One region of the Alteromonas sp. ABH2_165 genome, then DNA from elsewhere that is predicted to be linked to it. Evidence: predicted binding sites of a transcription regulator. Region 1 holds the regulator's gene; the other holds the start of a gene.
What was found. Region 1 encodes MetJ, which represses methionine synthesis genes. Its sites were predicted from a motif close to TAGACGTCTAGACGTCTA; they were not measured.
Positions count from the first base shown of each region.

Region 2: a site for MetJ is predicted at 5,411-5,428, ahead of metA (homoserine O-succinyltransferase MetA). Genes of this name have one in related genera too.

Region 1 is NZ_JBSWWF010000012.1:68,087-78,700, forward strand. Features, by position in the region: gene metF (methylenetetrahydrofolate reductase) at 42-926, opposite strand; gene metJ (met regulon transcriptional regulator MetJ) at 1,081-1,404, shown strand; gene ACXAFQ_RS19985 (MFS transporter) at 1,471-2,682, opposite strand; gene ACXAFQ_RS19990 (malic enzyme-like NAD(P)-binding protein) at 2,784-4,037, opposite strand; gene rpmE (50S ribosomal protein L31) at 4,435-4,647, opposite strand; gene priA (primosomal protein N') at 4,823-6,994, shown strand; gene ACXAFQ_RS20005 (SPOR domain-containing protein) at 7,190-7,756, shown strand; gene hslV (ATP-dependent protease subunit HslV) at 8,387-8,911, shown strand; gene hslU (HslU--HslV peptidase ATPase subunit) at 8,990-10,321, shown strand; gene ACXAFQ_RS20020 (amine dehydrogenase large subunit) at 10,475-10,614, opposite strand, start outside.
Region 2 is NZ_JBSWWF010000001.1:376,643-387,256, reverse strand. Features, by position in the region: gene ACXAFQ_RS01665 (hypothetical protein) at 1-53, opposite strand, end outside; gene ACXAFQ_RS01660 (DUF938 domain-containing protein) at 87-677, opposite strand; gene metH (methionine synthase) at 707-3,331, opposite strand; gene ACXAFQ_RS01650 (homocysteine S-methyltransferase family protein) at 3,341-4,396, opposite strand; gene metA (homoserine O-succinyltransferase MetA) at 4,400-5,338, opposite strand; gene ACXAFQ_RS01640 (DUF2802 domain-containing protein) at 5,561-5,980, opposite strand; gene ACXAFQ_RS01635 (chemotaxis protein CheW) at 6,059-6,547, opposite strand; gene ACXAFQ_RS01630 (chemotaxis protein CheW) at 6,563-7,297, opposite strand; gene ACXAFQ_RS01625 (ParA family protein) at 7,305-8,069, opposite strand; gene ACXAFQ_RS01620 (protein-glutamate methylesterase/protein-glutamine glutaminase) at 8,098-9,243, opposite strand; gene ACXAFQ_RS01615 (chemotaxis protein CheA) at 9,268-10,614, opposite strand, start outside.

The DNA.
Region 1 (10,614 bases):
TTTTTTCTCTGGCCTCCGTACTCCCAGCGTATTCGAAAATGTTAGTCAGCGCGAACGCCCAGCATGTGGCAGATAGCGTAGCTGAGTTCGCAGCGGTTCAGGGTATAGAAGTGGAAGTGTTTCACGCCTTCTTTAGCCAGTACCTTCACCTGTTCCATGGCGATGTTGGCGCCAATTAGGTTGCGGGTTGCTTGGTCATCGTCGTCAAGACCGTCGTACATTTTGTGCAGCCAGCCAGGTACGTGAACGTTGGTGAAACCCGCAAACTTAACCAGCGTTTGATAGTTAGTAACTGGCAATATGCCAGGAACAATATCTAAATCGATGCCTGCCGCTGCTGCACGGTCGCGGAATCGCAGGTAAACACTGGTATCGAAGAAGAACTGTGTAATTGCTTCCGAGGCACCGGCTTCCGCTTTACGCTTCAGATTCAGCAAATCAAACTGTGCGTTTGGCGCTTCAGGGTGCTTTTCTGGATAAGCCGCTACTGAGATATCGAAATCAGCCACGTCTTTTAACAGAGATACCAAATCAGACGCGTACATTTCAGTTTTATCTACGCCCTTTGGCAAATCACCACGTAAGGCCACAATACGGCGGATACCGGAATCCCAGTAGTCCTGAGCGATTTGTTTCAGTTCGTCACGAGTGGCATCTACACAGGTCAGGTGAGGAACGGCAGCCACACCGGTTTGCTGCTGAATGCGTTTAACCACATCGTGGGTGCGATCGCGCTCACCGCTGTTTGCACCATAGGTAACAGACATATATGAAGGCTTAAGAGGCGCCAGACGCTCTACAGATTTCCATAAGGTTTGTTCCATTTTTTCCGAGTTTGGCGGAAAAAATTCGAAGGATACATCGATGTCACGCAGTTCTGACAAAGATTGATTTAAGGCATCGATGCCCTGTGCATAGGAAACCATTTTCTGACTCACTCACTTTTTGGCCGTTTAGACGTCTAAACTAATTAATATATGTCTGGACGTCAAGAGGTTTACACGGCTTAATTGACCTTTTCGCTACATTGTTTAGAATTTCCGCTCATAAGATAAAATAACAGGCAGTCCGAGATTTCACATGGCAGAATGGAATGGTAAGTATATACACCCTTATGCAGAGCATGGGAAAAAGAGTGAACAGGTAAAGAAAGTTACTGTTTCTATTCCTATTAATGTGCTTAAGGAGCTCACAGATGAGCGCACCCGGCGACAGATAAACAATCTGCGCCATGCAACAAATTCAGAATTACTGTGTGAGGCATTCCTGCATGCGTTCACCGGGCAACCATTGCCTAACGATGATGACTTGCGCAAAGATAATCCAAATCGTATCCCGGCAGTTGCCAGAAAGATGATGGAAGAAATGGGCATCGACCCATCAGTGGATAACGAAGAAGAATAAAAACGAAAGCCAGAGTCAGTACTCTGGCTTTTCTCTTTTTGCTCGGCTTACATGCTTTCGCCGAGCTTAATCCGATTTACCCGGCGATGGCGCCTCTATTTTCCGCAATTCAAACAGAGGCCTGAACGTTTTTCCGAACAGCAGCACCACGCCTAAGCTCATTACACCACCCGTTACTGCGCAAGCAACCGGACCAATGGCTGCGGTCACCGAGCCACTTCGGAAGTCTCCCAGCTCGTTAGAAGAGGCAATAAACAACGAATTAACCGCACTAACCCGCCCTCGTAAGGCGTCGGGTGTCATGATCTGAACTACTGAGCTTCTAATCACCACGCTGATCATGTCTGAACCGCCGTAAATCAGCAGCGCAAAGCAGGCAACATAGAGATTTTGCGAGAAAGCAAAACCGATAATGGAAAAGCTGAATATGATCAGTGACCAGAACAGCAAGGGACCATTGCGCTCGATGGCGCGCTTACGCCGTACCATGGTTAACCCGATAATGGTTGCGCCCACGGCGGGCATGGCCCGGAGTAAACCCAAGGTTTCTGGCCCTTCATGCAGCACGTCTTTTACAAACACCGGCAGGATGGCCATCACGCTGCCGCATAAAATCACCACCAGATCGGTAAACAGAGCTCCACGCACCACGTTGTTGTGCATTAGATAATGTACGCCGCTGAAAATATCTTTCAGTTCCAGCTTGCGCTCAGAGTGAATTTTTAAGGCAGGCAGTAAAGAGAAGCCGCCCAAGGTGAATAAGCCGAAAATGATCAGAACCCAATAGAGCTGTCGGTCAAGCATGGCCAGCAGAATACCTGCAAGGAAGGGGCCCACGGTTAACGCGATGTTCCACATTGAGCTAATGGCGGCAACCGCGCGGCCCAAGTGGTCGTTACTCACAATGTTGGGAAGCACAGATTGAATAGCTGGGGCAAAGAACGCCCGGCCGGCGCCTAACACCGACAGTGAGCAGAATAGTGCCCACTTATTAAGCTCAGGCTGATTCATCAGTATCGCCACCGCCAGCACCACCAGTAATTGCAGACTGGCAGAGAGCAGCAAAATACTCTTCCGCGAAAAGTTATCTGCAGCCCAACCCGCAACCAAAAACAGGCCAATCACGGGGACAATCTGAAAAATACCCACTAACGCTAAGTCGAAGGCTTCGCCGGTAGCTTCATACAAATGCCAGCCGATACTGACGCTCATGGTAGAGCCAATCAGGGTTGTTGCAATACGCCCGATAATGAGCCCAATGAGTGCTTTAGACCACATGATATCTATATCCGTTAGAATTGAAGAAGAATGCGTGCGCCAAAACGCAAACGGGCCGGTAGAATTACCGGCCCGTGGCAGATGAGTGCAGTATGCCCTAATTAGGCATTGTTACCCAGATATTTTGCTGGCAGTGACTCAACACCCGCCACGCCTGAATCAATGGCTGCCTGTGCTACGGCACTGGCAATGCGATGCAACAAGCGAGGGTCCATTGGCTTAGGAATGATGTAGTCTTTGCCGAAAGTCAGCGACGCAGACTTACTGGCTTTCAATACTTCTTCCGGCACCGGCTCTTTAGAGACAGAACGCAGTGCTTCAACAGCAGCCACTTTCATTTCATCGTTAATGGCGGAAGCGCGTACGTCCAGCGCACCGCGGAAAATGAACGGGAAGCACAGCACGTTGTTTACCTGGTTCGGGTAATCTGAACGACCGGTAGCCATGATGAGGTCAGAACGCACTTCGTGGGCCAGTTCAGGTTTAATTTCCGGATCTGGGTTTGAACAGGCGAAAACGACCGGGTTTGGTGCCATCAGTTTTAAGGTTTCTGGTGGCAGAACATCCGGGCCAGAAACACCAACGAAAATATCGGCACCGTCCATCACATCATCAAGGGTACGTTTATCGGTGTTGTTGGCGAATAGCATTTTGTGTTCAGTCAGATCGTCGCGACGGGTGTGAATAACCCCTTTGCGGTCGAGCATATAAATGCGTTCACGCTGGGCACCACATTTGATCAGCAGTTCCATACAGGCTACGGCGGCAGCGCCGGCACCCATACACACAATCTTTGCATCTTCGATATTCTTACCCTGAATCTCCAGCGCATTCAGCATACCGGCGGCAGTCACGATAGCAGTACCGTGCTGGTCGTCGTGGAATACCGGGATTTTGCAGCGCTTGATCAGCTCCTGCTCAATCTCAAAACATTCTGGTGCTTTAATATCTTCCAGGTTAATACCACCGAAGGTATCGGCGATATTAGCTACCGTATTGATAAACTCTTCGGTGGTGCGGTGTTTTACTTCAATATCGATAGCGTCAAGGCCCGCGAACCGTTTGAACAGCAGCGCTTTACCTTCCATAACCGGCTTTGAAGCGAGTGGACCTAAATTGCCCAATCCCAGAATGGCAGTACCGTTACTAATAACAGCTACCATGTTGCCTTTCGCGGTATAGCGATAAGCGGCATCAGGATCTTCTGCAATTTCGCGGACTGGCTCGGCAACACCGGGGCTGTAAGCGAGAGCGAGATCATCAACACTGTCTGCCGGGGTAGACAGCTCTACTTTAATTTTACCTGGTGTAGGGTACTCGTGGTAATCCAGGGCGCGTTGTCTGAAATCTGACATGCTTTTATGTGTCCTTCTCAGGGTTATTCGTTACAAAGATACACCTGTCGTTCTGGCTAATTTGTTGTTTTTGTTATAACAGCCATATAAGACCAATGTAGCATATCGCCTTTCACAGTACATATCTGATCAGGACTAATCTCATGATTACTCTAGTGGTCAAACCGCCACGACACAAAACGGTATTATCAATGGTGACCATTTATCAAATTAATAAACAGTCCTTAACTTATATTTAAAAGCATATAAACAGCGTAGAAGCTGGTGTTTGTTTTTTGAACGTTAGTGAAGTGGGGGGCTAGAAGACAGCCTTAAAGGGATGAATATCGAAATGGAAATTATTGCAGACACAAAAAAAGCGCCATAAAGGCGCTTTTTTCGCAATTCAATGCAGGGCTTATTTTTTGCCCAGTGCACCGAAACGCTTCTTGAAGCGGTCAACACGACCACCGGTGTCAACATTACGTTGCTTACCAGTGTAGAACGGGTGACAGTTAGAACATACGTCCAGGTTCAGATCTTTACCTGCAGTAGAACGAACTTTGATAACATTACCGCAAGAACAAGTAGCAGTAATTTCTTCGTATGTAGGATGGATATCTTGTTTCATGGGTTACCTCAAATCTAAGGCCGTATCGCTATCCAGCCCGAAGCTGAACACCATACGCAACTATATTCAAATGCAAGGCATAACTGGCCTTGCCGTAAAGAGCGGCGCATATTAATGTATGGCGCCCGTTTGATCAAGAACGATAAGTGAAAAATGCGGAAAAAATAGGCGGATTATGCATTTTGTCGAGGTGGCGGTACCGGTACCGCTACGCCAAACTTTTACCTACAGCTGTGACACCCTGCCGGAACCCGGTTGCCGGGTGAGTATCTCCTTCGGGCCGAGAAATCTGGTGGGGGTGGTGACCGGCGAACTCACCGCGCCTGAAAATCCGGATAAAATAAAAGCCATTGATAAAGTTCTGGATGAAACGCCGGTACTCGACCGGGTGTTGCTTAAGCTTTGCCATTGGTTGTCGCAATATTATCTGCATCCCATCGGTGAAGTCATTCACACAGTGCTACCCGTGTTGCTGCGAAAAGGCGAGTCGGCCAGTCCGGTAGACGAAATCTGGTGGCACGCCGCAGACAACGTGGATGAAAATTTGGCTGAACTTAAACGGGCGAAGCGACAGTATGCCTGTCTGGAAGCGCTGGTGGATGAACCCGTTCGTGAAGGCGACCTCAAGAATACTTTTCCCACCACTATTATTAATGCGCTGGAAGAAAAAGGCTTTATCAGCCAGGAGAGTAAGCCCCCGCCGCTGCGCCCGAAAATGTGGCTGGATTATTTTGATGTGGCGAAAAAGCCGTTACCAGACAAAGAGCAGGCCGTCGCGATTTCCACGATAGTGCAAAGTCGTTCTCGGTTTGCGCCTTATTTGTTAGAAGGGATAACGGGCAGCGGAAAAACAGAAGTCTATCTACAGGCCATTGAAGATGTACTAGCAGAAGGGCGCCAGGTGTTAATTTTGGTGCCGGAAATCGGCCTTACACCACAAACGGTGTCGCGGTTCGCCAATCGATTTGGTATCGACATTGGCATTTTGCATTCTCAGCTAAACGATAAAGACCGGTTATCGGTGTGGCAGCGTGCCCGTTCTGGAGAGCTGGGCGTTATTATAGGAACCCGTTCAGCCATTTTCACGCCGATGAAATTCCCCGGTATGATAATCGTCGATGAAGAGCATGATGATTCTTACAAGCAACAGGATGGACTGCGTTACCACGCCCGGGATTTGGCGGTGATGCGGGCGCACACCGAAAATATTCCGCTTGTGCTGGGCACGGCAACGCCGTCGCTGGAGACGCTGAATAATGCGTTGACGAAGCGTTATGGTCATCTGCAACTGACAAAGCGCGCAGGCGGCGCATCGAAAACCCATCAGCAGGTGCTGGATGTACGTGATCAGCGGCTGCAATTTGGAATTGCCGATGGGATGCTAAGCATTATGCGCCAGCATTTATCCATGGGTAATCAGGTGCTGGTGTTTGTGAACCGCCGTGGCTATGCACCTGCACTGATTTGTCATCACTGTGGACATTCCTATGACTGCCGTCGCTGCGAGCGTCCTTACACGGTGCATCGCACTCAGCAGCGGTTGCAGTGTCACCACTGCGGAGGCGCACGACCTATTCCACGCCAGTGCGAACACTGCGGATCAGACGAGCTAATTACAGCCGGTGTGGGCACCGAGCAGATAGAAGACGGTCTGGCGAAGATGTTTCCGGACGTGAAGCAAATCCGCATCGACAGCGATTCGGTGCGCGGCAAAGACAAACTTCAACGCTCGCTGGATGATATCAATGCGCAGAAATACCAGCTGCTCATCGGCACCCAAATCTTATCGAAAGGGCATCACTTTCCTCACGTAACGCTGGTGGTGGTACTGGACTGTGATGGCGCGCTGTTCAGTGCCGACTTCCGTGCCAGCGAGAAACTGGCACAATTGGTAACGCAATTGGCTGGCCGGGCAGGCAGGGCATCAAAGCCGGGAGAAATGTGGCTGCAAACCCACAATCCGGGACATCCGTTATTGCAAGATTTGGTACACAACGGTTATGCCCACTTTGCCCGTCAGGCGCTTGATGAGCGAAAGCTCTCCTGGATGCCACCGTTTCAATCGCAAGCGGTGATTCGCTCAGAAGCCACTAATGGTGAGCTGGCCTGGGAATTTCTTGAGCAGGTTCGAACGCTACTGCAAAGTGAAGTGGTGCGGCTGAATGGTCCGCTTCCATGTTTAATAGAGAAACGGCAGGGACGGTATCGGTTTATGTTGGTTTTGCAATCGGCGCAGCGCAAGGCGATAAATGATTTGCTCAGGCGAGCGCTACCAAACATTACGTCGCTGCCCACGGCCAGCAAAGTGCGCTGGTCGCTAGATGTCGATCCATCAGACTTCAGTTAGCAGATGTTGCTTGAGTCTGACGACGAATTCATTAGACTGAGCGACTTCGGCTAAGATACCGACAGCAAAGTTAAGAAATAAAAGCTACACTGCCTTACCTGAACCATTGCTACGGAATGTACGCTTTCTGAATGAATAAAAGTAGCGATGGTCAGTTGTCTGAAATATAAATTTTTAACGGGATAGATGCCGGTTATGGCTCAACGTGATTATGTATCTCGTGGACGTGCGCCACAGAATAAAAACAAAAATAACAATAAGCGGAAGCCGCCAGCCCCAGAGCAGAACAGAACCAAGATCTGGATGCGCCTGGTAGTGGTGATTATTGCCATTCTTGCACTGATTTATTTTCTGTTTTCAATTAAAGATAACGTAGACGAAACGGCTGATTCGACCATGGAGCCGTTGCCGCAAATCGTGGAAGAAGACGAACTGCCGGAAGTGCCAAAAGAAGAGTGGGATTACATTAAGAGTTTGCCTGGCTACGAAGTGGAAGTAGAAGTTGCGGAACAGCAGAAATCGGACAAACTTTACCTGCTGCAATGTGGCTCTTTCCGTACCCGTTCTCAGGCCGAAGAAATGAAAGCGAAAATTGCCTTCCAGGGCCTGGAAGCGCAGGTTCGTGCAACCACTGGATCAAATGGCGAATGGTTCCGCGTGATCATGGGACCATTGCAAACGAAACGTGATGCAGAGCGGGCCAAACACAGTCTCAGAAAAGTCAACATCACCACCTGCATGATCCTCACCTGGAACTTATAAGGAAGAGAACCTGCCGCTAACGGGGTTTCCGAAATTCTGGTACAGAACTCGCGGTAAACCCATCCATGGGCGCTCGGCAGCCGCTTCCCTGCGGCTGACGGTTCTGTACCAGAATTTCTACAACCCCTGCGCTCAAGGTTCTCCGCTTTTTCCGTGAGCCCTTGTGGCCGGGGCAGGTATTGCCGGCGAGAACTCGCCGTGAACCCATCCCTGGGGGCTCGACAACCGCATCCATGCGGTTGACGGTTCTCGCCGACAACACCTTACCCCGTCCGCGGACTCACAACCGTGCTCGGCACCAGCATCCCTTCTGCTGACGGTTTGGAATGGCTTTCCTTTCTTTGTCTGTGGGCCTGACTTTCGTTCGTCCGTGGGCTCACAACCTTGCTCGGCAGCCGCTTCCCTGCGGCTGACGGTTTGGAATGGCTTTTCTTTCTTTGTCTGCGGGCCTGACTTTCGTTCGTCCGTGGACTCACAACCGTGCTCGGCACTACCTGCCCGGGCCAGAAGAGTTCACAACACCTCACAGTTTCTCCCTTGAAAAAATAATGTCTTCCCCCACTTATCTCTTCATTGAAATTAATTTGCTGTGCGCGACGGCCAGCGACACCCGAAACATGGGGAAGTGTAGTGACTACTATTGTATCTGTAAGACGCGACAATCAGGTCGTAATTGCCGGAGACGGACAGGTTTCTCTGGGTAACACCGTAATGAAAGGTAACGCTAAAAAAGTGCGTCGCCTCTATCACAACAAAGTGCTGGCGGGATTTGCTGGTGGTACTGCCGATGCGTTTACATTATTCGAGCGTTTTGAATCCAAGCTGGAAATGCATCAGGGGCATCTTACCCGCGCCGCGGTAGAACTGGCCAAAGATTGGCGTACAGACCGGGCGTTGCGCAAACTGGAAGCGCTACTGGCAGTGGCCGATGAAACGGCTTCGTTCATCATTACCGGTAACGGTGATGTGGTGCAGCCAGAGAACGATTTAATTGCCATCGGTTCAGGCGGGAACTACGCGCAGGCAGCGGCCACGGCGCTGCTGGCAAATACCGATTTATCCGCGAAAGACATTGCTGAAAAGAGTCTGACCATCGCCGGCGATATCTGCGTATTTACTAATCACCACCAGACGGTTGAAGTACTGGATTATTAATATTCACAGGTTCGTACGCGACCATGCGAACGGGCCTGATTACCGCCACGGGGCGGCATAAGAAAGAGAAGGTTTATTATGTCTGAAATGACACCCAGAGAAATTGTTCACGAGCTCGACCGTCACATCATCGGTCAGCAGGATGCCAAGCGCGCTGTGTCTATTGCATTGCGTAACCGCTGGCGTCGTATGCAGCTGCCGGAAGAGCTGCGCGTAGAAGTTACGCCTAAAAATATTCTGATGATTGGTCCTACTGGTGTGGGTAAAACTGAAATTGCCCGCCGTTTGGCGAAGCTGGCGAACGCACCTTTTATCAAGGTGGAAGCGACCAAGTTCACCGAAGTCGGTTATGTGGGTAAAGAAGTGGAAACCATTATCCGAGACCTGACAGACATTGCCGTGAAGCTCACCAAAGAGCAGGAAATGACGAAGGTGAAATTCCGTGCCGAAGAAGCGGCGGAAGAGCGTATTCTTGATGCCTTGTTGCCACCACCAGAAGATCCATGGGGCAAGAAAGAACAGGTTGAAGATCGTGGTACCCGTCAGGCGTTCCGTAAAAAGCTGCGTGAGGGGAAACTCGACGATAAAGAAATCGAAATTGATGTGGCCCTGCCGCAAATGGGCGTAGAGATCATGGCGCCTCCTGGCATGGAAGACATGACCAACCAACTGCAGTCGATGTTCCAGAACCTGAACTCTGACTCGCAGAAGAAAAAGAAAAAACTGAAAATTAAAGATGCGCTCAAAATGCTGATCGAAGAAGAAGCGGCGCGTCTGGTTAATCAGGAAGATTTGAAAGAAAAAGCGATCAATGCGGTTGAACAGCACGGTATCGTGTTTATCGACGAAATCGATAAGATTTGTAAGCGTGAAGGTAACAACTCTGCGGACGTATCCCGTGAAGGTGTACAGCGCGACCTGCTGCCACTGGTTGAAGGCTCTACCGTTTCTACCAAGCACGGCATGGTGAAAACTGACCATATGCTGTTTATTGCCTCTGGTGCATTCCAGATGAGCAAGCCTTCTGATCTGATTCCTGAATTGCAGGGGCGTTTGCCAATTCGTGTTGAGCTGTCAGCACTTAAAGTGGAAGACTTTAAGCGCATCCTTACCGAGCCAAAATCTGCACTGACTGAACAGTACCGTGCACTGATGGCCACTGAGGGTGTAACCATTGATTTTGTTGAGTCGGGTATTCAGCGTATCGCTGAAGCGGCATGGCAAGTAAACGAGAAGCTGGAAAACATTGGTGCACGCCGTTTGCACACCGTACTTGAGCGCCTGATGGAAGATATTTCTTTCGACGCGTCTGAGAAATCCGGTGAAACATTTGTTATCGATAAGACCTATGTTGATTCGCATCTGGAATCGCTGGTGGATAACGAAGATCTGAGCCGCTTTATCTTGTAAGGCGAACGTTGTAAGGCATACGCTCATGATAAGAAGGCAGCAGAGACTCACGTCCTGCTGCCTTTTTTGTTTTCAACACGTTAGTAGCTAATAGTAGTTAACCCGGAAAAAAAGACCCTGTCCGCAACGGATAACGGACAGAGCCAACGGAGTTCATCCTCCGGGGGATGCATTCTTTTCACGAACAGTCGAAGAAAGCGGTGCCTGCGTAGCAGCGAGGCTATCAATAAGGTTTTGCCTCACTTCATATACGTTCGTCATTTTCTCTCCACGATGGGCACGTACTTCTTCAG
Region 2 (10,614 bases), on a different contig from region 1:
ACGATAACGTTTGCAGGTGCGGGGCGGAACTTTTGAAAAAAGCGTTTTATCAACCTGCTCACCACTTCATTGTGATAACTGTCAGTCTACCGTTTTTTCCATTGCAACAGTAAGTTGTTAGCGGGCATGGTGTAAACTTCTACCAATGTGAGCGCCGGCGCCCAGGCTTCGAGTTCTTGAATGTCCCGGTAGCCTCCGCAGCCTCTTTCTATCAGGCTTAGGTGGAACTCACGGTTGCTGTGGCTGCTAAACTCGCCGTCATCGGTAAACGGGCCATACTGGCAAAATACACCACCCTGAGGCAATTTTTCCGACAGCGTCTGCATCATTTCAGCAATTTCCGCCTTCTGCATGATATGCGCAGTATTGGCAGAATAAACCGCATCATACTCAGCAAATGGTAGCTCGCCCTGTCCTACCGTGAGAGACAACGGCGATAGCAGATTTTCTGACGGATAAGCAGACAACCATAATTTAATGCCTTCGTGATAAGCCGGCCGATCGCTGGTTTGCCATATCAGATGTGGAAGATTCGGTGCAAAGTGCACCGCATGCTGTCCAGTGCCGCTGCCAATTTCCAGCACGCGTTTACGGTCTGCAAACGCGTCTTTTAGTATTGCTAAAATTGGCCCTTTGTTGTTTTCACAGGCCTGGGAAAATGGCAGTTGGCCGGTCATCTGTTTAGCATCCGTTTATCATCAAGCGATCAGTCATCAAGGTTAGGAGCCAGCCATTTCTCGGCTTCTTCCATTGTCCAGCCTTTGCGGGCGGCATAATCTTCCAGCTGGTCGCGTTGGATTTTTGCCACTGCAAAATAGCGGGATTCAGGATGAGAGAAATACCACCCTGATACTGCCGCCCCCGGCCACATGGCGTAGCTTTCAGTGAGGCGCATGGTGGTATGTTTCTCGGCGTCCAGCAGATCCCAGATTAGTTGCTTTTCAGTGTGTTCAGGACACGCCGCATAACCCGGTGCAGGGCGAATACCTTGGTATTTCTCGCGAATAAGGGCGTCGTTATCCAAGTTTTCATCTGGCACAAAGCCCCAGTATTCTTTTCGAACCTGTTCATGCAGATATTCAGCGAAGGCTTCTGCCAGACGATCGGCAACGGCTTTCACCATAATTGCGTTATAGTCGTCACCGGCTTGGTTATACGATTCGGCCAGTTCGTCTTCACCGATACCACCGGTCACCGCAAAGGCGCCCATGTAATCGGCAATACCGCTGTCTTTTGCTGCAACGAAATCTGACAAACAATAGTTCGCAAATTTGTCTTTCAGGGTTTGCTGGCGCAGATGGTGGGACACACCCAGCACGCTTTCACGGCTTTCATCGGTATAAATTTCAACGTCGTCACCTACCCGGTTTGCCGGGAACAGACCCAGCACACCTTTGGCCTGCAAACTGCCATCAGCAATGATCTTATCTAGCATCTTGTTGGCGTCGGCATACAGTTCTTTTGCCTGTTCGCCCACCACTTCATCATCAAGAATGCGGGGAAACTTGCCGGCCAGTGACCACGTCAGGAAAAACGGTGTCCAGTCGATATAGTCACGCAAGGTTTCAAGCTTAACAGTAACCGGCGTAACACCGAGCTTGTTGGGCTTCACAGGCTGCGCAGAGAAATCTGGCTGATATGCATTTGCACGCGCTTCTTCTAACGTTACCGGACGGCTGCGGGGCTGTTTACGGGCATGCTGTGCACGTACCTTGTCGTATTCGTCAGTCAATTCCTGCTCGAACTTTTTACGAGACTCTGGATTAATCAGTTTCTGACACACACCCACTGCCCGACTGGCGTTCGGTACATAAGCAACCGGGCCATGATAGTTTTGTTCAATCTTCACCGCGGTATGTGCTTTAGAGGTGGTAGCACCACCAATTAGTAGCGGTAAATCCAGGCCCAGGCGCTCCATTTCCTTCGCCACATAGACCATTTCATCCAGTGACGGCGTGATAAGACCCGACAGACCAATCATGTCTACCTTTTCGTCTTTCGCCACCTGCAAAATGGTAGCGCAAGGCACCATCACGCCCAAGTCTACGACTTCAAAGTTATTACACTGCAGCACCACGCCAACGATATTTTTACCAATATCGTGCACGTCGCCCTTCACGGTAGCCATGAGGATCTTACCGTTACTCTTCGATTCGCCGTCTTTCTCGGCTTCGATGTATGGCTGCAAATGTGCGACGGCTTTTTTCATTACCCGGGCAGATTTCACCACCTGAGGCAGGAACATTTTACCTTCACCGAACAAGTCACCTACCACGTTCATGCCGTCCATCAACGGCCCTTCAATAACGTGCAGCGGACGTTCAGCGGCCAGGCGGGCTTCTTCGGTATCTTCAATAATGTAATCGGTGATGCCTTTTACCAGCGCGTGTTCAAGACGCTTATTCACCGACTGCTCACGCCAGGTGAGATCTTCCACCGCCGCCGCTCTACCATCGCCCTGATATTTCGGCGCAATGTCCAGCAGACGCTCGGTGCCGTCTTCACGACGGTTCAGAATCACATCTTCTACAGCTTCGCGAAGCTCGTCAGGTATCTGGTCGTACACTTCCAGCTGACCGGCATTGACAATGCCCATGTCCATACCCGCGCGAATCGCGTGATACAGAAATACCGAGTGCATGGCTTCACGCACCGGATTGTTACCCCGGAAAGAGAACGAGATATTCGACAGGCCACCGCTGATGTGGGCATGCGGACAGGTCTCGCGGATGATGCGGGTTGCTTCGATGAAGTCCACCGCGTAGTTATTGTGTTCTTCAATACCGGTAGCAACTGCAAAAATATTCGGATCGAAAATGATATCTTCCGGCGGGAAGCCCACCTCTTCCGTAAGGATTTTGTAGCTGCGCTGACAGATTTCCACTTTACGCTGCTTGGTATCCGCCTGACCGGTTTCGTCAAAGGCCATAACCACGGTAGCGGCACCGTATCTTTTAATCAGTTTCGCATGATGCAGAAACTGCTCCTTTCCTTCTTTCAGGCTGATGGAGTTAACGATGGCTTTACCCTGTACACATTTCAGGCCTGTTTCGATGACTTCCCACTTGGAAGAGTCGATCATGATAGGCACTTTGCAGATATCCGGCTCAGACGCAATCAGATTCAGGAAGGTACGCATGGCCTCCACCGAATCCAACATGGCTTCGTCCATGTTGATATCGATGATTTGTGCGCCGTTCTCCACCTGCTGGCGGGCAACATCCAGCGCTTTTTCATACTCTGCATTCAGAATAAGGCGCTTGAAAATAGCGGAACCGGTGACGTTGGTCCGTTCACCAACGTTGATAAATGTTGAAAACTCTGCTGTCACAATAACACCTTAGTGAACAAAAGGTTCGAGGCCGGAAAGGCGCATTTTAGGTTCGAAGTGCGGCACTTTTCGTGGTGCAACGCCTTCAACGGCTTCCGCCATGGCGCGAATATGCTCCGGGGTGCTGCCACAGCAGCCACCGACAATATTCACCAGGCCAGACTGCGCCCATTCTTCAATGTGCTTCGCCATTTCCTCAGCGCCGAGATCGTATTCACCAAACTCGTTAGGCAGACCGGCGTTCGGGTGCGCTGATACTAAACACTCTGCAATATTGCTGATTTCATCCACATACTGACGTAGCAAATCAGGGCCAAGGGCACAATTGAGCCCCATGGACAGCGGCGTTACATGACGCATGGAATAATAAAACGCTTCAGCCGTCTGGCCAGACAGGGTACGACCCGAGGCATCGGTAATAGTACCAGACACCATTACCGGTACGCGGCTGCCGCGCTTATCGAAAACAGATTCAACGGCAAATACGGCGGCCTTGGCATTCAAGGTATCGAAGATGGTTTCAATCAAGATGATATCCGCACCGCCATCCAGCAACGCTTCTGTCGATTCAATGTAGGCTTCCACCAGCTCATCAAAGGTTACGTTGCGTTTGCCCGGATCGTTTACGTCAGGCGAAATCGAGGCTGTGCGGTTTGTGGGCCCTAACACACCGGCCACATAACGCGGCTTGTCTGGGGTTTTCGCGGTAAATTCATCGCAGGCTTTGCGGGCCAGTTTCGCCGCGGCAATATTGATGTCTTTTGACTGCGCTTCCATGTCGTAATCGGCCATGGCGATGGTGGTGGCGTTAAAGGTATTGGTTTCAATGATATCCGCCCCTGCCTCAAGATAAGCACAGTGAATATCGTAAATGATCTTGGGCTGTGTAATGGCCAGCAAGTCATTATTGCCCTTCACATCGCAGTGCCAGTCGGCGAATTCCTTGCCGCGATAATCTTCTTCTTCCAGCTTGTGTTCCTGGATCATGGTGCCCATGGCGCCATCCAGGATAAGAATGCGTTTTGCTGCCGCGTCCAGCAGAGCGTGTTGTTTGTCTGAACTCACGGGTTACCTCTTCGGCTGGGCTTTTTCTGCCAGCTGGTTCAAATCGTACGGGGTAGTCTGGTAAACATAATAGTTCAGCCAGTTATTAAACATGAGACTACCATGAGACCGCCAACGGACTAAAGGCGCTTTTGTCGGATCGTCGTCGGTAAAATAATTTGCCGGAATGGCAGGATGCAAATCTGCCTGTAAGTCGCGATAGTATTCATCGTGCAGCGTTTCCGGATCGTATTCCGGGTGGCCTGTTACGAACACCATCCGCTTATCATCAGACACCACGGTGTAGGCACCTGCTTCAGGGGATTCGGTGATTACGTGCAAACCTTTCACGCTATTGTAGACATCTGAATCGATATAGCCAAACCGGGAATGTGGCGCATAAAAGTACGGGTCGAAACCGCGCAGCAATTCATTGTACGGGTCTAGTACCTTATGCTCGAATACACCAGATAACTTATTATCACGAAGCGCTCGCTGTACACCATAAAAGTGGTACATAGCCGCATGTGCTGCCCAGCAAAGATACATGGTGGACTGCACGTTGCGTTGTGCCCACTCCAGAATATCTTTCATGTTGTCCCAGTATTTCACATCTTCGTAGGGCAAATGCGCCAACGGTGCGCCAGTCACGATCAGACCATCGTACTTCTTACTTTCGATTTCTGAGAAGTCGTGATAAAAGGCGTCCATGTGCGCCTGGGGTGTATGTTTGGGTGCCAGATTATCGACACGAATAAGGTTAACGTTCACCTGCAGTGGCGTGTTAGAAAGCAACCTGAGGATTTGAACTTCTGTCTCAATTTTATTCGGCATCAGGTTCAGGATCCCTACTTCCATAGGGCGAATATCCTGAGTGGCGGCTCGGTTGCTGTCCATAGTGAAAATATTTTCACCGGATAACACGTCCTGCGCGGGAAGTTGACCTGGGATACAGATAGGCATGGATGCTCCAATGATTGACAGAATATGCCGCTATTGTGGCTGAATCACTTGCGATGTCAACATCTTTACGGCTGGACGTCTAAACGGCTTAAGTTTTACCTTAGGAGTTGAAGCACATATCGCTTGGTAAAGCATAGCACCCTTGATAATTGCCTGCGTGGCTGTTAGCGAAAGTATCGGGGAAAGGTATTGCAGATTAATTAGAGATGCACACCAGCATGATTAACTTCGCTGGCTGTGCATACTCATCAGCAGTTCAGCTTCTGCTCTGGGCAAGTCACAAGCTTGCATCACCTCTTCCACTGAAGCGCCCGACTTTACCAGTTCGGCGGCACGGGTGTATAAGCGCATTGAAGGGTCCTGTTGCTTCACTTCCCGCAACTGGTTTTCAAACTGGTCACATTGGTCGGCCAATTCACGCATGTGCTTTCCCTGCACCATGGAGCGGGTTTGCATTTCGGCAATTTGGTTTTCAAGATTTTTCACATCGTCACTGAGCATGTCGGCGCGGGATTCGCTCTCAAGATGCGTTTGTATAAGGTGAGTCAAACGCTTATTAAAATGAAAATACAGCCAGATAACGGCAACAACAGCCAGAAGCCCTGTAGCAATGGCAAGTAAGGACAAGGCCGATACATCCATATAAACGTTAATTCTCCAAAAATTGGGAAAGGAAAGAAGCTCAGGCACTGCCCGCCGGGTAACGGGCAGTGATATTGCTTAGAAGCCGCTCAGTTCGTCCCATTCGTCATCACTGAGTAACTTGTTCAGGTCGACAAGAATCAACAATTCGCCATCGCGGTTGCTCACGCCCTGAATAAACTTGGCACTCTCTTCTGTGCCTACGTTTGGCGCGCTGTCAATTTCTGAAGACTTCAAATAAACCACTTCAGCAACGCTATCAACCAGAATACCCACTACCTGTTCATCCGACTCGATAATTACGATACGGGTATTGTCTGTGGTATCAGCAGGCATCAAGCCAAAGCGGGCACGGGTATCGATAACGGTAACAACATTACCACGCAAATTAATGATACCTAGTACATAGTCTGGCGCGCCAGGTACTGGGGCAATTTCTGTATAGCGCAGTACTTCCTGTACTTGCATAACGTTGATGCCGTATGTTTCTTCACCTAAACGGTAGGTGACCCATTGAAGCACCTGATCTTTCTCAGGTGAATTATTACTTGTGGTCTTGTCATTCATTAACCTGGCTCCCCGCTAAGGCGTTTGGTCATTACTGCCTAAGCCGTTATTTAGCATTGCAATTAACTGATATACGTCGATTAACGCACACATTCTTTCTTTTACCATGCCCGCTAACCATGGACGTTTGCCACCGGCCTCACGCCATTTCACTTCGTCCTTGGTAAGAGTAACGGTATTGACCAGTTTGTCGCTGGCTAGGCCCCACAAACTGTCCCCTAACATAATAAGATACTGATAGTTTAGCGTTTCTGCGAGATTTTGATCGTATTTTTCTGGCATAACCCACATTGCAGTATCAACAACGTTTATTTTTTGTTCACGATGCAGCATCACCCCTTTAAACCACTTAGGCTTACCGATGAGCCCACCGACTTTTTCCATGCGGTGGATACCGCCTAGTGTCACTAAAGGCACCGCCAGTGTGAGACCAGCTACCTCAAAAAACAGTGCCTGGAAACGATTCTCAAGCAAATCCTGAATGGGCCGGTGAGTCACCGGCTCTTGAGGTACCACAATGGCTTCTGCAGAAGCAATGCTTTCCTCAATTTCTTCCACCACAGGCGCAGCCACGTCAACCTCTTCAACGGGCGTTGCTACCGGTTCCCGGGCCACGATGTCAGCAGTCGCCTGCTCAAGTAACCGAGCGGTGTTTGCCGTGACATCTGCCGGGTCTTCCGGACTCTGTAGTAAGCTGTCCAGATACGCCTGCATCACATCTTCACGGGCGAACGGCGTACTCTTGCTCATAGTCGACTCATAGTTCCAATTCATCTAACAGTTTAGTATAGGCGAAGACCCCTCGCGATCTCGGATAAACCACAGAGGCAGGTGTCTGTGCCTGACTCGCATCTCTGAACCGAGTATCGACGGGAATGACATCACTCCACACTTTACTGCCGTAATCGTCTTGCAATTTTTGATGTGCCTGGATGGCCGCATTTGTCCTGCGATCAAACATAGTTGGCACAATCAATGTGTCAAATTCCTTACGTAACGAACGCCCCATAATCTCTAGGGTGTGCACCATTCTGTCGAGACCTTTAAGTGCCAAAAATTCGGTTTGCACCGGCACCACCACTTTATGGCAGGCTGCCAGCGCATTCACCATCAATACACCCAATACAGGTGGGCAGTCGATCAGTACGTAATCGAACTCCTTTTCCACAGTCTGCAAGGCTTTTTTAAGAATAAGTCCCATACCATTTTGCATACCCATTTGTCGGTCCAGCGTGGCTAATGCCATAGATGCCGGAAGAATAAACAAGCTGTCTAATTTGGTGGGGCACAAACTGTCCAGTACCCTATCGGCAGATATCTCCTGATGATTAATAAAAATATCGTAAACAGAGGCACTTAGTTCTTCTGCATCGGTACCAAAGTAATAACTGAGCGACGCGTGAGGATCGGTGTCGATTAATAACACCCGTTTACCCTGTTGCGCTAGAATGCCTCCCAGCGTAACGGTGGTCGTGGTTTTTCCCACTCCTCCCTTCTGGTTGGCAATCGTCCATATTTTCAACCTTCAACTCCTGCTGATTGAATTCGCTCTACATCATCTCAGAGCGGATACACGATGCAATATGTTCAATATTGATGCTCTTTTCCGCAATACCGGCTTTTGCCACAGCCTGCGGCATGCCATAAACCACGCAAGAATCTTCATCCTGAGCCCACACCTTTGCGCCTTTTTTATGCAACGCGTCACAGCCTTCGCGCCCGTCTGCTCCCATACCGGTAAGGATCACACACAGTACGTCGCCGCCGTAAATATCAACCAAACTGTTAAAGGTAATATCCACGCTGGGCTTGTAGGTATCTTTCTCGTGAGCATGCGCATCACGCAATGCAATATTTGGCAAAGAGCGGGAATCTACCACCATCTGCTTGCCCCCTGGCGCCAAATACGCACAACCAGGCCGCAGGATGTCACCTTGCTCCGCTTCTTTCACAGAGATATCACAGTTGTTGTGTAAACGCTGAGCAAACGCATTGGTAAACGTTCCGGGCATATGCTGAACCAGAACAATAGGATGAGGAAAGTTAGCAGGTAAACCTGAAAGCACTTTTTGTAATGCCACAGGCCCGCCGGTTGATGCACCAATGGCAAGGCACTTATAACGCTTGCCTGAGGCTTTAACTTGAGACACCACTGGTGCGGCACTGGCACTTTCTGCCCGCCCTGTAAGCACAGACGAGCTTTTAAAAAACGTGGCTTTGGGTGCATTGGCAGGCATCGGAGGCGCAGGCTTAGGTGCTGGAGCTGCACGGGCCATTGGCGGTCGGCGTATACCCACACCGCGTCGCGCAAGTAACCTGACTTTGGTTCTCAGCAGGCTCGCAGCGTCTTTGCGATTTTTAGAGATCTCTTCAAATTTCTTCGGAAGAAAATCCAACGCACCAGCTTCCAGTGCGTCCAGGGTAGCCTGAGCACCTTCGTGAGTCAGCGATGAAAACATCAAAATTGGAATTGGACGTTTAGCCATAATCTTTTTGACCGCCGTGATGCCGTCCATTACCGGCATCTCGACGTCCATGGTCACTACATCCGGCGATAGCTTGACAAGCATATCCAGCGCTTCTTCGCCGTTACAGGCTTCACCTACAACCTGAAGTTCTCTGTCTTCATCCAGAATTTCACGGACACGGCGACGATAAAACGTTGAGTCGTCCACAACAAGGACTTTAAACGCCATAACAAGAAGTTCCTTTACTAGCAGCTATGACCGACGGGCATAGCGCTTAAGAAGACTTGGGATATCCAGAATGAGTGCAATACCACCATCAGATGTAATGGTTGCACCGGCCATGCCTGGAGTTCCTTGCAACAACGCATCCAGCGGTTTAATCACCACTTCTTCCTGACCAATTAGCGCGTCGACAACAAAACCGACCTGTTGGGTACCAATTTGTACCACAACCACATGTCCTTTTTCTTTGCTAATGTCTTTTGGTCCGCGAATTAACCATTCGCCGAGGAAGAACAATGGAATCGCTTTTGAACGAACTATCATGGTCAGTTGACCATCTACCGTATTAGTCTTTTTGATATCCATGTTGATGATTTCATTCACAGCACCCAACGGCAATGCGAAGGTTTGTTTGCCAACAACAATCATCAGGGTAGGCAGAATTGCCAACGTCAGTGGGACTTTGATTTCAAGACGGGTTCCTTTACCCATCTGAGAATCAATATTTACGGTACCATTGAGTTGGTTAATCTTGGTTTTCACCACGTCCATGCCCACACCACGACCCGAAATATCACTGATTTCGGTTTTGGTGGAGAAGCCCGGGGCAAAAATCAGGTTGAATGCTTCAACATCGGACATTCTGGCTGCCGCATCGGCATCGAGAACACCGCGACTGATTGCAATTTCTTTCAGTTTTTCAGGGTCCATGCCCTTACCATCATCATCGATAGTAAGCAGAATGTGATCACCCTCTTGCGACGCTGATAGCTTAACCGTACCCATGCGCGGTTTTCCGGCATTTGCCCTGTCATCTGGCATTTCAATACCGTGGTCCACGGAATTTCTAACTAAGTGAACCAACGGATCGGCCAGTGCCTCAACCAGGTTTTTATCCAGGTCGGTATCTTCACCCTCAAGCTCAAGGGTAATTTCCTTTTTCAAGCTGCGGGCGAGGTCACGTACAACCCGAGGGAAACGACCGAAAACCTTCTTGATGGGCTGCATGCGGGTTTTCATTACCGCGCCTTGTAAGTCACCCGTTACAACGTCGAGGTTGGCAATGGCCTTCGACATGTCTTCATCGTTTGTGGTGATGCCAAGGCTAAGTAAGCGGTTTCGCACCAACACCAACTCGCCCACCATATTCATTATCTGATCGAGGCGTTTGGTATCAACCCGTACAGTGGTTTCAGCTTGCGGTGCCTTCTCTTCTTTCTTGGCTGGCGCGGCTTTAGCAGCAGGCGCAGGTTTACTGGCCGCTGCCGGTTTAGCAGGTGTCGCAGGCTTCGCCGGTTCCGCCGGTTTGGCGGCCGGAGGCGGTGTAGCTGCCTTAGGCGGCTCTGCTGCCTTAGGCGGCTCTGCTGCCTTACTCTG